DNA from 4 places in the Serratia sp. GW822-FHT06E05 genome. Region 2 is predicted to be linked to each of the others. Evidence: predicted binding sites of a transcription regulator. Region 2 holds the regulator's gene; each other region holds the start of a gene.
The links. Region 2 encodes PurR, which represses purine synthesis genes. Its sites were predicted from a motif close to CANGCAAACGTTTGCNTG; they were not measured.

Region 1 (3,126 bases), on a different contig from region 2:
GTGGATAAACAGAATCGGGTTCTGTTCGCCCAACTGCCAGCAGCGGTCGATCACTTCCTGGCAGCGGCGCTCCATTTCCGGGTTGTCGCGCTGTACCGAGGCAAAATCCAGATCGGCGTCGGACTGGCCGGAGGCCATAGAAGAGGCTGCGCCGCCGCCCAGACCGATGTTCATCGCCGGGCCACCCAGCACCACCAGTTTGGCGCCGACAGTGATTTCACCTTTTTGCACGTGATCGGCGCGGATGTTGCCGATACCGCCCGCCAGCATGATCGGTTTGTGATAACCGCGCAGCTCGACGCCGTTATGGCTGTTAACCTGTTCTTCGTAGGTACGGAAGTATCCCACCAGCGCCGGACGGCCGAATTCATTATTGAACGCCGCGCCGCCCAGTGGGCCGTCGGTCATGATATCCAGTGCGGTTACGATGCGATCCGGCTTGCCAAAATCCTGCTCCCAGGGCTGCTCGAAGCCGGGAATGCGCAGGTTGGAAACCGAGAAACCCACCAGACCTGCTTTGGGTTTGGCACCGCGACCTGTAGCGCCTTCGTCGCGGATCTCGCCACCGGAACCGGTAGCGGCACCCGGCCACGGGGAGATCGCCGTCGGGTGGTTATGGGTTTCCACCTTCATCAGGATATGGGCCTCTTCCTGATGATAGTCATACTGACCGCTTTGCGGCGCAGCGAAGAAACGGCCAACCTGCGAACCTTCCATCACGGCGGCGTTGTCTTTATAAGCCGACAGCACATAATCCGGCGTCTGTTCGAAGGTGTTTTTGATCATTTTGAACAGCGACTTCGGCTGCTGTTCGCCGTCGATGATCCAATCGGCGTTGAAAATTTTATGACGGCAGTGCTCCGAGTTGGCCTGCGCGAACATATAGAGTTCGATATCCGTCGGGTTGCGCCCCAGCCCGGTAAAGGCATTCAGCAGATAGTCGATTTCGTCTTCGGCCAGCGCCAGACCGAGCTTGAGGTTGGCCTGTTCCAGCGCGCTGCGCCCTTCCCCCAGCATATCGATCGCCTGATAAGGCGCCGGCTGATGCTGAGCAAACAGCTGTTCTGCCTGTTGCAAGCTGCTGAAGACGGTTTCCATCATCCGGTCATGCAGCAATGCGGCAAGCTGTTGCCACTGCGCTTCAGTCAGCGTCGGTGCCTTGACGTAAAACGCCAGACCGCGCTCCAACCGCACCACCTGCTTCAAACCGCAGTTATGGGCGATATCGGTGGCTTTGGAAGACCAGGGAGAAATGGTGCCCGGACGCGGTGTCACCAACAGAAGGCGACCTTCAGGGGCATGTTCGGCGAGAGAGGGACCGTACTTGAGCAGGCGCGTGAGCTTGCCGTGTTCTTCGGCATTGAGCGGTGCGCTAACATCGGCAAAGTGGACGTACTCGGCGTAGATATCACTGACCGGAAGTTGGGCGTCCTGACAGCGGGACAACAGTTTGGTAACACGAAAAGCCGACAAAGCGGGCGAACCACGCAGTATTTCCATAATCAAAGTTCTCTCGTCTTCGAAGCAACTGACTTCAGCACTTCATTGGGCGCAACAGGGGGAAAACGCGCGCCATTATAGAGAATCTGCGCGACAGACGAAACCGTTTGCGTAGCTATTATTGATAAAAGCTGTTCGCGCCATCGAATTGTCATAACGTATCAATAAAGTTGCACGCTGGCGTTTTGTTGCGCAAAATGCCCCGGCACTGGTGATTTAACCATAAGAAAAAGCGTGATGACAATCGGCAGTGCACCTGTGCCACCACTGGATAACTATTTGAAACGCCTTAAAATAAACTACATTCTAATCGGTGTTGTCACCCTGCTTCTGGCGCTCGCCCTGTGGCCCAATATTACCTGGCGCGGCGGCCAGGGCGGGCAACTCGAAGAGATCAAATCCCGCGGAGAGTTGCGTATCAGTACGCTAAACTCGCCGTTAACCTATTTCACCACCAAGCAGGGGCCAAGTGGCCTCGACTACGAGCTGGCGAAACGTTTCGCCAACTATCTGGGGGTGAAATTGGTGGTGATCCCGCATAAGAACATCAACGACCTGTTCGACGATCTGGACGATGACGATGCCGACCTGCTGGCCGCCGGCCTGATCTACAATCAGGATCGTCTCAGTCGCGCCCGAACCGGCCCTGCTTACTATTCCGTTTCCCAGCAGTTGGTTTATCGCCTGGGTACCGCACGCCCCAAAAGCTTTGCCGATATTAAAGGCAAGCTGGCGGTCGCCTCCGGCTCGGCACACGTCAGCACGCTGAAACAGCTCAAACAAAGTAAGTTCCCGGACCTCAGTTGGGAAGCTTCCAGCGATCTCACCTCCAAAGAGCTGCTCGAGCAGGTCGCCGACGGCAAACTGGATTACACCCTCGGCGACTCCGTGACCATCGCCCTGCTGCAGCGCATCCATCCGCAGTTGGCGGTGGCTTTCGACGTCACCGATGAAGAACCTGTCACCTGGTACCTGAAGCGCGGCACCGACGACAGCCTGTACGCGGCCATGCTGGATTTTTACAGCCAGATGGTGGATGACGGCACGCTGGCGCGGCTGGAAGAGAAATACCTCGGCCACGTGGGCAGTTTCGATTACGTTGATACCAAAACCTTCCTGTCGGCGATAGATTCGGTTCTGCCCACCTTCCGTTCGCTGTTTGAAAAATACGCCAGCGAGATCGACTGGAAGCTGCTGGCCGCCATTGCCTATCAGGAATCGCACTGGAATCCGCAGGCCACTTCACCCACCGGCGTTCGTGGTCTGATGATGCTGACGCGGGCCACCGCCGACGGTCTGGGGGTTAACGATCGCCTCGATCCCGAGGAGAGCATTCAGGGCGGCGCACTCTATTTACAGCGGCTGATGGCCAAGGTGCCCGACAGCGTGCCGGAAGATGAGCGTATCTGGTTTGCGCTGGCGGCCTACAACATGGGCTGGGGCCATATGCTCGACGCCCGCAAGCTGACCAAAATGCAAAAAGGCAACCCGGACAGTTGGGTCGACGTCAAACAGCGCCTGCCGATGCTCAGCCAGAAGCGCTACTACCCGCAGTTGACCTACGGCTATGCGCGCGGACGCGAAGCCTATAACTACGTGGAAAACATCCGCCGCTATCAGGTCAGC
Region 2 (3,126 bases):
AAGCGGGCCCCACAGCAGTTGTGCAAAGGCAAACCCGGCCAGGAAGATGCTCAGGCTGGCGCTGATTGCCCCGGCAGAAATCTGCAGATCTTGCTGCATCATGCCGAAGGCGGGCAGGTACATATCGGTGGCCAGGTATCCCAGCATGCTCAGGCCGGCAAGGTAGAACATAAAACCAAAGGAATTTCGCATGGTATTTCTCGTTAATATTTTATTGTCGCAGGTTTTTAGCGCCGGCAAGTGTATCCGGCTGGATCTCTGCTTGTGAAACGGTAATATTTGCGAGGTGCTGTTAAAAAAATTGAAGGCAAGAGCTATGTGGTCTGAATATTCCCTGGATGTCGTCGATGCGGTGGCCCGCACCGGCAGTTTCAGCGCAGCGGCGCAGGAGCTGCATCGGGTACCGTCGGCGGTAAGTTATACGGTGCGGCAGTTGGAGCAATGGCTGGCGGTACCGCTGTTTGAGCGCCGTCATCGCGACGTGGAACTGACACCGGCGGGCGTGCTGTTTATTCAGGAAGCGCGTGGTGTCATCAAAAAAATGCTCGACACGCGCCGACAGTGCCAACAGGTCGCTAACGGCTGGCGGGGCCAATTGAAAATAGCGGTGGATATCATCGTTAAACCCCAACGCAGTCGCCAATTGGTGCTGGATTTTTACCGCCATTTCCCCGACGTCGAATTGCTGGTTCAGCCGGAGGTGTTTAATGGCGTATGGGATGCGCTGGTGGACGGTCGTGCCGATATGGCGATCGGCGCCACAAGGGCGGTGCCGGTGGGCGGCGGTTTCGCCTTTCGCGATATGGGAGATATGCGTTGGTTGTGCGTGGCCAGTCCGCATCACCCGCTGGCCGCGATAGAGGGGCTGTTGAACGACGATCAACTTCGGCCTTTTCCGTCGCTGTGCCTGGAAGATACCTCGCGCAACCTGCCCAAGCGCGTGACCTGGACGTTGGACAACCAGCGCCGCCTGGTGGTGCCGGACTGGGCTTCTGCGGTGGACTGCCTGTGTGCCGGGTTGTGCGTTGGTATGATGCCCGCGCATCAGGTATTGCCTTTGGTGCAGCGCGGGGAGTTGGTGGCGCTACAGTTGCAACAGCCATTTCCCGCCAGTCCTTGTTGCCTGACCTGGCAGCAAAATACGCCGTCACCGGCTATGGCCTGGTTGCTGGATTATCTGGGAGACAGTGAAACCTTGAATCAGGAGTGGCTAAGCGAAGAATGACGCCGGAAACCGTGAGAGTTTCCGGCGCAGATAATTAGCGGCGATAATCGATGAACGGACCGTCAGCGACCGAACGGCGCTCAACCAGCTTGGGATGAACCTCAATCACCTGCGACTCTTCACGCTTGCTGATGATGCGATCCAGCAGCATGGTGAAGGCCATCTCGCCCAAACGCTCTTTGGGCTGATGAATGGTGGTCAGTGCCGGGGTAAAGTAGCGGGCGTTTCGCACGTTATCGTAGCCAATCACCGATATGTCTTGTGGTACGCGCAGGCCAAGTTCATCGGCGGCGCAGATCGCACCCATGGCCATGATATCGCCACCGCAGAAGACTGCGGTAGGACGTTGTTTCTGCGACAGTATCTGATGCATGGCCTTGTAACCAGATTCCGGCTCAAAGTCGCCCTGAACAATCCACTCTTCACGCACGTCGATATTGGCTTCTTCCATGGCTTTTAAAAAACCCTGATGGCGTCCGCCACCGGTATTACGCGCCAGTTGACCCGGAATGGCCCCGATATCGCGGTGGCCGCGTTCAATCAGGTAACGCCCGGCCAGATAGCCGCCTTCAAAGGCGTTATCGATAATGGTGTCGGTAAAGTCACCGCGTGCGGCGCCCCAATCCATGACGACCATCGGGATATTGCGATAATCTTCCAGCATGCCGAGCAGTTGGTCCGGGTATTCCGAACACATGACTAACAGGCCATCGACGCGCTTTTGCGCCAACATCGCCAGATAGGCGCGTTGTTTGTCCAGATTGTTATGTGAGTTGCACAGGATCAGCGTATAGCCTTTGCTGTAGCAGCTGTTTTCCACCGCCTCGATCACTTCGGCAAAGTAAGGTGCTTCGCTCGATGTGGCCAGCAGACCAATAGATTTGGTGTGATTGACCTTGAGGCTGCGCGCCACGGCGCTGGGTGAATAGTGCAGCTCTTTGATCGCGGCGCCAACGGCCGCTTTTGTTTCTTCGGCGACGAAACGAGTCTTATTGATGACGTGCGAAACGGTGGTGGTGGAAACGCCAGCGCGTTTGGCCACATCTTTAATCGTTGCCATGTAAAGAATGACTCCTGAACTCACATGTTGCAGTATGTAAGTGTGATGTTAATCGTTTGCCTGCGTAGATCCTTCTCCAAAGAAGCGAAAACTGAGTTTTTAGTGTGTTGAAGTCGTCAGCGCTTGGTCAGGAGGGGCATTTTGCCGGTACACAGTTGTGAACTGCGAATTTTGTCCCATATTGAGCAAAAGGGGAAGAGGTAATCGGTATTATAAACTGGGAAATGATAACAAGATTTTATCGGCCAACTGTGGGAAAATGGTTTAACACATTAATTGTGTGCCTTTTACCCTTGGGAAACCCAATCTGAAAAGGAGTTGTAATGGATACCGATTTGAAAATGTCACTGTTCACCACCCTGGGTGCGCTGGCTGTGATTATCGCTTTTAGCTTCACCGCAGCATTGAACTGATACTCTTCAGTCAACCAGGCGCAGTTCGCTACGCCTGGTTGTATTTTCCCCGCGTTACGCCAGATTTTCCTCCACAAATGCCCAGTTAACCAGCGCCCAGAAGTTTTCCAGGTAGGCCGGTCGTGCGTTGCGATAATCGATGTAGTAGGCGTGTTCCCAAACGTCGACGGTCAGTAACGGTTTGTCTTCACCTGTCAACGGCGTGGCCGCATTCGACGTATTAACAATCGCCAGCGAGCCATCCGGCTTTTTCACTAACCAGGTCCAGCCTGCGCCAAAGTTTTTCACCGCGGCGTCGCTGAATAGTTCCCGGAAGGCGGTGAAAGAACCAAAAGCCTGGTTGATCGCGGCAGCCAATTTGCCCTGAGGCTCTCCACCGCCCTGAGGTGACAGGCAGTGCCAATAGAAGGTGTGATTCCATACCTGGG
Region 3 (3,126 bases), on a different contig from region 2:
GTGCTGCCATTGGGCTCGCTCGACGTGGTACTGACGCCGTTGGTGGCCTTTGACAGCGCGGGCCAGCGCCTGGGGATGGGGGGTGGCTTCTACGATCGCACGCTGCAAAACTGGCAACACCGTGGCCCTTATCCGATAGGCCTGGCCCATGATTGCCAGCAGGTCGAACAGGTGCCGGTGGAACACTGGGATATTCCGCTGCCGGAGATTGTTACCCCCGCGCAGAATTGGGTTTGGCAGATCGTTAAATAGCAAAAGGCCGGATAAATCCGGCCTGAGACTGCTGACAAACATATAATGTTTGGCGGCAGGCGCTAAAGGTTTTGAAAATAAACCAGGAAAATCAATTTGTTGATTTTCGGCTAATAACACAAAGGGGGAAAAACCACGCTTTTATCCCCCTTTGTCAATAACCTGAGGCCGGATAAATCCGGCCTTTATTCGTTACAGCACGTTCAATCAGAACAGCAAGCGAGCACGGATAGTGCCGTCAATCGCCTTCATACGTTGCAATGCCGCATCGGCACGCTCGGTTTCCGCTTCAATGTCGATCACCACATAGCCGATTTCCGGACCGGTTTGCAGGTACTGCGCGGCGATGTTCACCCCTTCTTCAGCGAAGATTTGGTTAATCTGCGTCAGTACACCCGGACGGTTTTCATGGATGTGCAGCAGGCGGCTGGCGTTAGGCCCATGCGCCGGCAGGGACACTTCCGGGAAGTTTACCGCCGACAGGGTTGAGCCGTTGTCGGAATATTTCGCCAGCTTGCCGGCCACTTCGTCACCGATATTCTCCTGCGCTTCCTGAGTGGAGCCGCCAATGTGCGGGGTCAGGATCACGTTATCGAATTCACAAAGCGGTGAGTTGAACGGCTCGCTGTTGGTCGCAGGCTCTTCCGGGAAGACGTCGATCGCCGCGCCGGCCAAGTGCTTGCTGGCCAATACCTTGCACAGTTCCGGAATATCCACCACGGTGCCGCGCGAAGCGTTGATCAGAATCGAGCCCGGCTTCATCAGTGCCAGCTCTTCTGCACCCATCATGTTTTTGGTTGATGGGGTTTCCGGCACGTGCAGCGTCACCACATCGCTCATATTGAGCAAGTCTGACAGGTGGCGCACTTGCTGAGCATTGCCCAACGGCAGCTTGTTCTCGATATCGTAGAAGAACACTTTCATGCCCAGGCCTTCGGCCAGGATGCCCAGTTGGGTACCGATATGGCCGTAGCCGATAATCCCCAACTTCTTGCCGCGCGCTTCAAACGAGCCCACGGCCAATTTTTGCCATTCGCCGCGGTGCGCTTTGGCGTTGGCGGATGGAATGCCGCGCAGCATCAGCAGCAGTTCGCCCAGCACCATTTCGGCCACGGATCGGGTATTAGAGAAAGGTGCGTTAAACACCGGAACGCCGCGTTTGGTCGCCGCCTTCAGATCAACCTGGTTAGTGCCGATGCAGAAACACCCTACCGCCACCAGCTTTTCTGCAGCGGCGAAGACTTCTTCGGTCAGATGCGTACGCGATCGGATGCCGACGAAGTGAGCATCGCGGATGGATGCCTTAAGCGCTTCGGTGTCTAACGCACCTTTGTGATATTCAATGTTGGTATATCCGGCTGCCAGCAGATTATCTACCGTGCTCTGATGAACCCCTTCCACCAACAGGAATTTAATCCTGTCTTTCTCCAATGATACTTTTGCCATTTACCCGACCCTATGTTCAGACTTCAGAAGCGGCTGTTGTTAACAGCACGCATCCAACATAACAAAAATAACGCGGGCGGCAATACAAACGATTGCCCGCCCGTCAGTACAAGGCTCAGCGATGTTGGCGGTTTGTGGCAGAAAATGCCATAGGGAAAGAAATAGACAGAAGCTTTGTGGAGCTAACGCTGACAATGTGACATATGTCACCAAATTTGGCGCTTTAAAGAAAAGATATTTTAGCCAGTGAATTATGCGGTCCGCTGGGATCCAAGATCGTATTCCAGAGGGGCGCCATGGCGACGCCCCTGCTAACACATGCGGTTATTCGACGACTTTCACACCTTCAGGCGTGCCGACCAACGCCACATCGGCGCCGCGGTTGGCGAACAAACCGACGGTCACCACGCCGGCAATACCGTTGATTTTGTTTTCCAGCGCGATGGCGTCGACGATGCTCAGGTTGTGCACATCGAGGATCACGTTGCCGTTATCGGTCAGCACATTCTGACGATATTCCGGCAAGCCACCCAGCTTCACCAGTTCACGCGCCACATAGGAACGCGCCATCGGGATCACTTCGACCGGCAGCGGGAACTTGCCCAGCACGTCGACCTGCTTGCTGGCATCGACGATGCAGATAAATTTGCGCGCGATGGCGGCAATGATTTTTTCGCGAGTCAGCGCGGCACCGCCGCCTTTGATCATCTGCATCTGGCGGTTGATTTCATCCGCACCATCAACGTAAATATCCAGAGAATCCACTTCGTTGCTGTCGAACACGTGGATGCCGAGGCTTTTCAGCTTGGCGGTGGAGGCGTCGGAGCTGGACACCGCCCCTTCGATTTGGTGCTTGATCGAGCCGAGCGCGTCAATAAAGTGGGCGGCGGTGGAGCCGGTACCTACCCCAACGATGGTGCCAGGGGTTACGTAATCCAGCGCGGCCCAGCCAACCGCTTTTTTCAGTTCATCCTGCGTCATAATATGTCCATTGCCTCTGTACGAAAACGTGTGCGTATTATAGGGTAAATCGCTATTTTTCACTCAGGCAGGATCACACTTCTTCACCCTAAGCCGCATTTTTAGGCGCGTCGCGGTAAAGTCGCGCGGTGATTTTCCACCTGTAAAACACCCCAGATGTGGCATAGTGCCTGTATCTATTACTGTAAGGGATATCTTTCCGATGAAACGCCCAGACTATCGAACGCTGCAAGCGCTGGACGCGGTGATCCGTGAGCGCGGCTTTGAGCGCGCCGCGCAAAAGCTTTGTATCACCCAATCGGCAGTATCCCAGCGCATTAAGCAGTTGGAAAACCTGTTCGGCCAACCGCTGCTGGTCCGCACCGTACCGCCGCGCCCGACCGAGCAGGGCCAAAAATTGCTGGCGCTGCTGCACCAGGTCGAGTTACTGGAAGAAGAGTGGTTGGG
Region 4 (3,126 bases), on a different contig from region 2:
CATTACAGGAGATATGTTATAACGGCGGTCTGATAGTTCACTCGCTCCATGTGACATCTCACTTCATCTTGTTAGGACTAAAACTATGGTTACTTTCCACACTAATCACGGCGACATCGTTATCAACACCTTCGCGGACAAAGCACCGGTTACCGTTGAAAACTTCCTGAACTACTGCCGTGACGGTTTCTACAACAACACCATTTTCCACCGTGTTATCAATGGCTTCATGATTCAGGGCGGCGGTTTTGAGCCAGGTATGAGCCAGAAAGACACCAAAGCCACCATCAAGAACGAAGCCAACAACGGTCTGAAAAACACCATCGGTACCCTGGCAATGGCGCGTACCAACGATCCACACTCCGCGACCGCACAGTTCTTCATCAACGTAGCAGACAACGACTTCCTGAACTTCCGCGGCGAAAACGCCCAGGGTTGGGGCTACTGCGTGTTTGCTGAAGTGGTTGAAGGCATGGACGTGGTTAACAAGATCAAAGCCGTGAAAACTGGCCGCAGCGGCATGCACCAGGACGTACCGGTAGAAGACGTGATCGTCACCAGCGTTACCGTCAGCGAGTAATCGCAGCTGAATGAACACGCTGTTCATTGCAGATCTGCACTTAAGCGCACAGGAACCGGCAATTACTGCCGGTTTTCTGCGTTTTTTGCGGCAAGATGCCATACACGCCGAAGCCCTGTACATACTCGGCGATCTGTTCGAAGCCTGGATCGGCGATGACGATCCCGAACCGCTGCATGCTGAAATCGCCGCGGCGCTGAAGACGCTGCAACAGGCAGGCGTGCCCTGTTACTTTATCCACGGCAACCGTGATTTTCTGGTGGGCAAGCGCTATGCCCGTGCCAGCGGCATGCAACTGCTGCCGGAAGAAAAGGTGCTGGACCTGTATGGCCGCAAAATCCTGATCCTGCACGGTGACACGCTGTGTACCGACGATCAGGCCTACCAACAGTTCCGCCGAAAAGTGCACAACCCACTGATTCAAAAATTGTTCCTAGCAATGCCTTTACGCTGGCGCCTTAAGATCGCCGCTAAAATGCGTGCCCGCAGCCGGCAAAGCAACCAATACAAATCGGACGCCATCATGGACGTCAACCCGCAGGCGGTTGAGCAAACCATGCTGAACCACCAGGTTCACTGGATGATCCATGGCCACACGCATCGTCCGGCCGTGCATGAGCTGACGCTGAGCAACGGCAAAGCTCACCGTTTAGTGCTGGGTGCCTGGCATGAAGAAGGCTCGATGATCAAAGTCAGCGCCGACGCCGTCGAACTGATCCAATTCCCTTTCTAAGCTTCTGACTTCACGCGCGGGTATAAAAATTCGCGCTTTTGACGATCAAAACCGGCGACGCAACCGTTTTCCTTGCCGTTCGCTCATGGTATGCTCTACGCCCTCATTCGGCCTCCCGCCGCAGGCAATCGGCCGTCGTTTGTACAATTACAGGAGCCTTACACCCATGGGAGCCAACGCCGCTTCAGCCACTCACGCTGAGGTTAAAATCGCAATTGTAATGGGATCGAAAAGTGACTGGGCCGCCATGCAGTTTGCGGCCGAAGTCCTGACCTCACTCGACGTCCCGTTCCATGTCGAAGTCGTTTCCGCTCATCGCACGCCAGACAAGCTGTTCAGCTTTGCCGAACAGGCAAGCGCCAAGGGTATCGACGTGATCATTGCCGGTGCGGGCGGTGCTGCGCACCTGCCGGGCATGCTGGCGGCGAAAACCCTGGTGCCGGTGCTGGGTGTGCCGGTGCAAAGCGCTGCCTTGAGCGGCGTGGACAGCCTGTATTCCATCGTGCAAATGCCGCGCGGTATTCCGGTAGGCACCCTGGCGATCGGCAAGGCCGGCGCCGCCAATGCTGCACTGCTGGCAGCGCAAATTCTGGCGTTGCATGACGCTGAGTTGGCGCAACGCCTGGCCGATTGGCGTCAGGCGCAGACTGACGAGGTGCTGAATAACCCGGACCCGCGGGAGGAAGCATGAAGCCGGTTTGCGTACTGGGTAACGGTCAATTGGGGCGTATGCTGCGCCAGGCCGGTGAGCCGCTGGGGATCGCCGTCTATCCGGTTGGCCTCGACGCCGAGCCGGAAGCGGTACCTTATCAAAACAGCGTGATCACCGCCGAAATCGAGCGTTGGCCGGAAACCGCGCTGACGCGTGAGCTGGCGACCCACAACAGCTTCGTTAACCGCGATATTTTCCCCCGTCTGGCGGACCGCCTGACGCAAAAACAGTTACTCGATCAGCTCGGCCTGGCCACTGCCCCCTGGCAGTTGCTGACCGACGTCGCCGAGTGGCCGCAGGTTTTCGCGACCCTGGGCGAACTGGCTATCGTTAAACGTCGCGTCGGCGGTTACGACGGCCGGGGTCAGTGGCGTCTGCGCCCAGGTCAGGAAGCCGAACTGCCGGCCGATGCCTATGGCGAATGCATCGTCGAACAGGGGATTAACTTCTCCGGCGAGGTCTCATTGGTCGGCGCACGCGGACACGACGGTAAATCGGTGTTCTATCCGCTGACCCATAACCTGCATGAAGAAGGCATTCTGCGCACCAGCGTGGCGTTGCCGCAGCCCAATCCTGCGCTGCAACAGCAAGCTGAACAGATGCTGACGGCGATCCTTGATGAACTGAACTACGTCGGCGTCATGGCGATGGAGTGTTTTATCGTTGGCGATCGTCTGTTGATTAACGAACTGGCTCCTCGGGTACACAACAGCGGCCACTGGACGCAAAACGGCGCGTCTATCAGCCAGTTCGAACTGCACCTGCGTGCCATTCTCGCCCTGCCGCTGCCGAAGCCGGTCGTGAGCACCCCGTCGGTGATGGTCAACCTGATCGGTACCGCGGTAAATCAGCAGTGGCTGGCGTTACCGCTGGTGCATCTGCACTGGTACGAGAAAGAGGTGCGCGAGGGCCGCAAGGTTGGGCATCTCAACCTGAACGATCCCGACGCCGGTGCGTTGCAACAGGCATTGCAGGCTTTGGCACCGCTGTTACCGGCCGAATACCAAAGCGGTTTGGCCTGGGCGCAGCAAAAGCTGACTTAAGCGTTACGCCGCACTAAAAACAAAGGGTTCAGCAAGCTGAACCCTTTTTTACTGTCGA

Region 1: purL (phosphoribosylformylglycinamidine synthase) is a predicted target of PurR. The motif match lies at 1,597-1,614, and genes of this name have one in related genera.
Region 3: serA (phosphoglycerate dehydrogenase) is a predicted target of PurR. The motif match lies at 1,780-1,797, and genes of this name have one in related genera.
Region 4: purE (5-(carboxyamino)imidazole ribonucleotide mutase) is a predicted target of PurR. The motif match lies at 1,370-1,387, and genes of this name have one in related genera.

Annotation. Positions count from the first base shown of each region.
Region 1 covers NZ_JBXALM010000005.1:97,464-100,589, reverse strand. Annotated here, with positions in the region: gene purL (phosphoribosylformylglycinamidine synthase) at 1-1,503, opposite strand, end outside; gene mltF (membrane-bound lytic murein transglycosylase MltF) at 1,780-3,126, shown strand, end outside.
Region 2 covers NZ_JBXALM010000001.1:590,326-593,451, reverse strand. Annotated here, with positions in the region: gene punC (purine nucleoside transporter PunC) at 1-192, opposite strand, end outside; gene punR (DNA-binding transcriptional activator PunR) at 317-1,225, shown strand; gene purR (HTH-type transcriptional repressor PurR) at 1,260-2,285, opposite strand; gene cydH (cytochrome bd-I oxidase subunit CydH) at 2,609-2,698, shown strand; gene sodB (superoxide dismutase [Fe]) at 2,753-3,126, opposite strand, start outside.
Region 3 covers NZ_JBXALM010000010.1:195,886-199,011, forward strand. Annotated here, with positions in the region: gene AC1RKC_RS20625 (5-formyltetrahydrofolate cyclo-ligase) at 1-252, shown strand, start outside; gene serA (phosphoglycerate dehydrogenase) at 460-1,698, opposite strand; gene rpiA (ribose-5-phosphate isomerase RpiA) at 2,023-2,679, opposite strand; gene AC1RKC_RS20640 (LysR family transcriptional regulator ArgP) at 2,882-3,126, shown strand, end outside.
Region 4 covers NZ_JBXALM010000007.1:139,318-142,443, forward strand. Annotated here, with positions in the region: gene ppiB (peptidylprolyl isomerase B) at 86-580, shown strand; gene lpxH (UDP-2,3-diacylglucosamine diphosphatase) at 591-1,313, shown strand; gene purE (5-(carboxyamino)imidazole ribonucleotide mutase) at 1,480-2,004, shown strand; gene purK (5-(carboxyamino)imidazole ribonucleotide synthase) at 2,001-3,068, shown strand.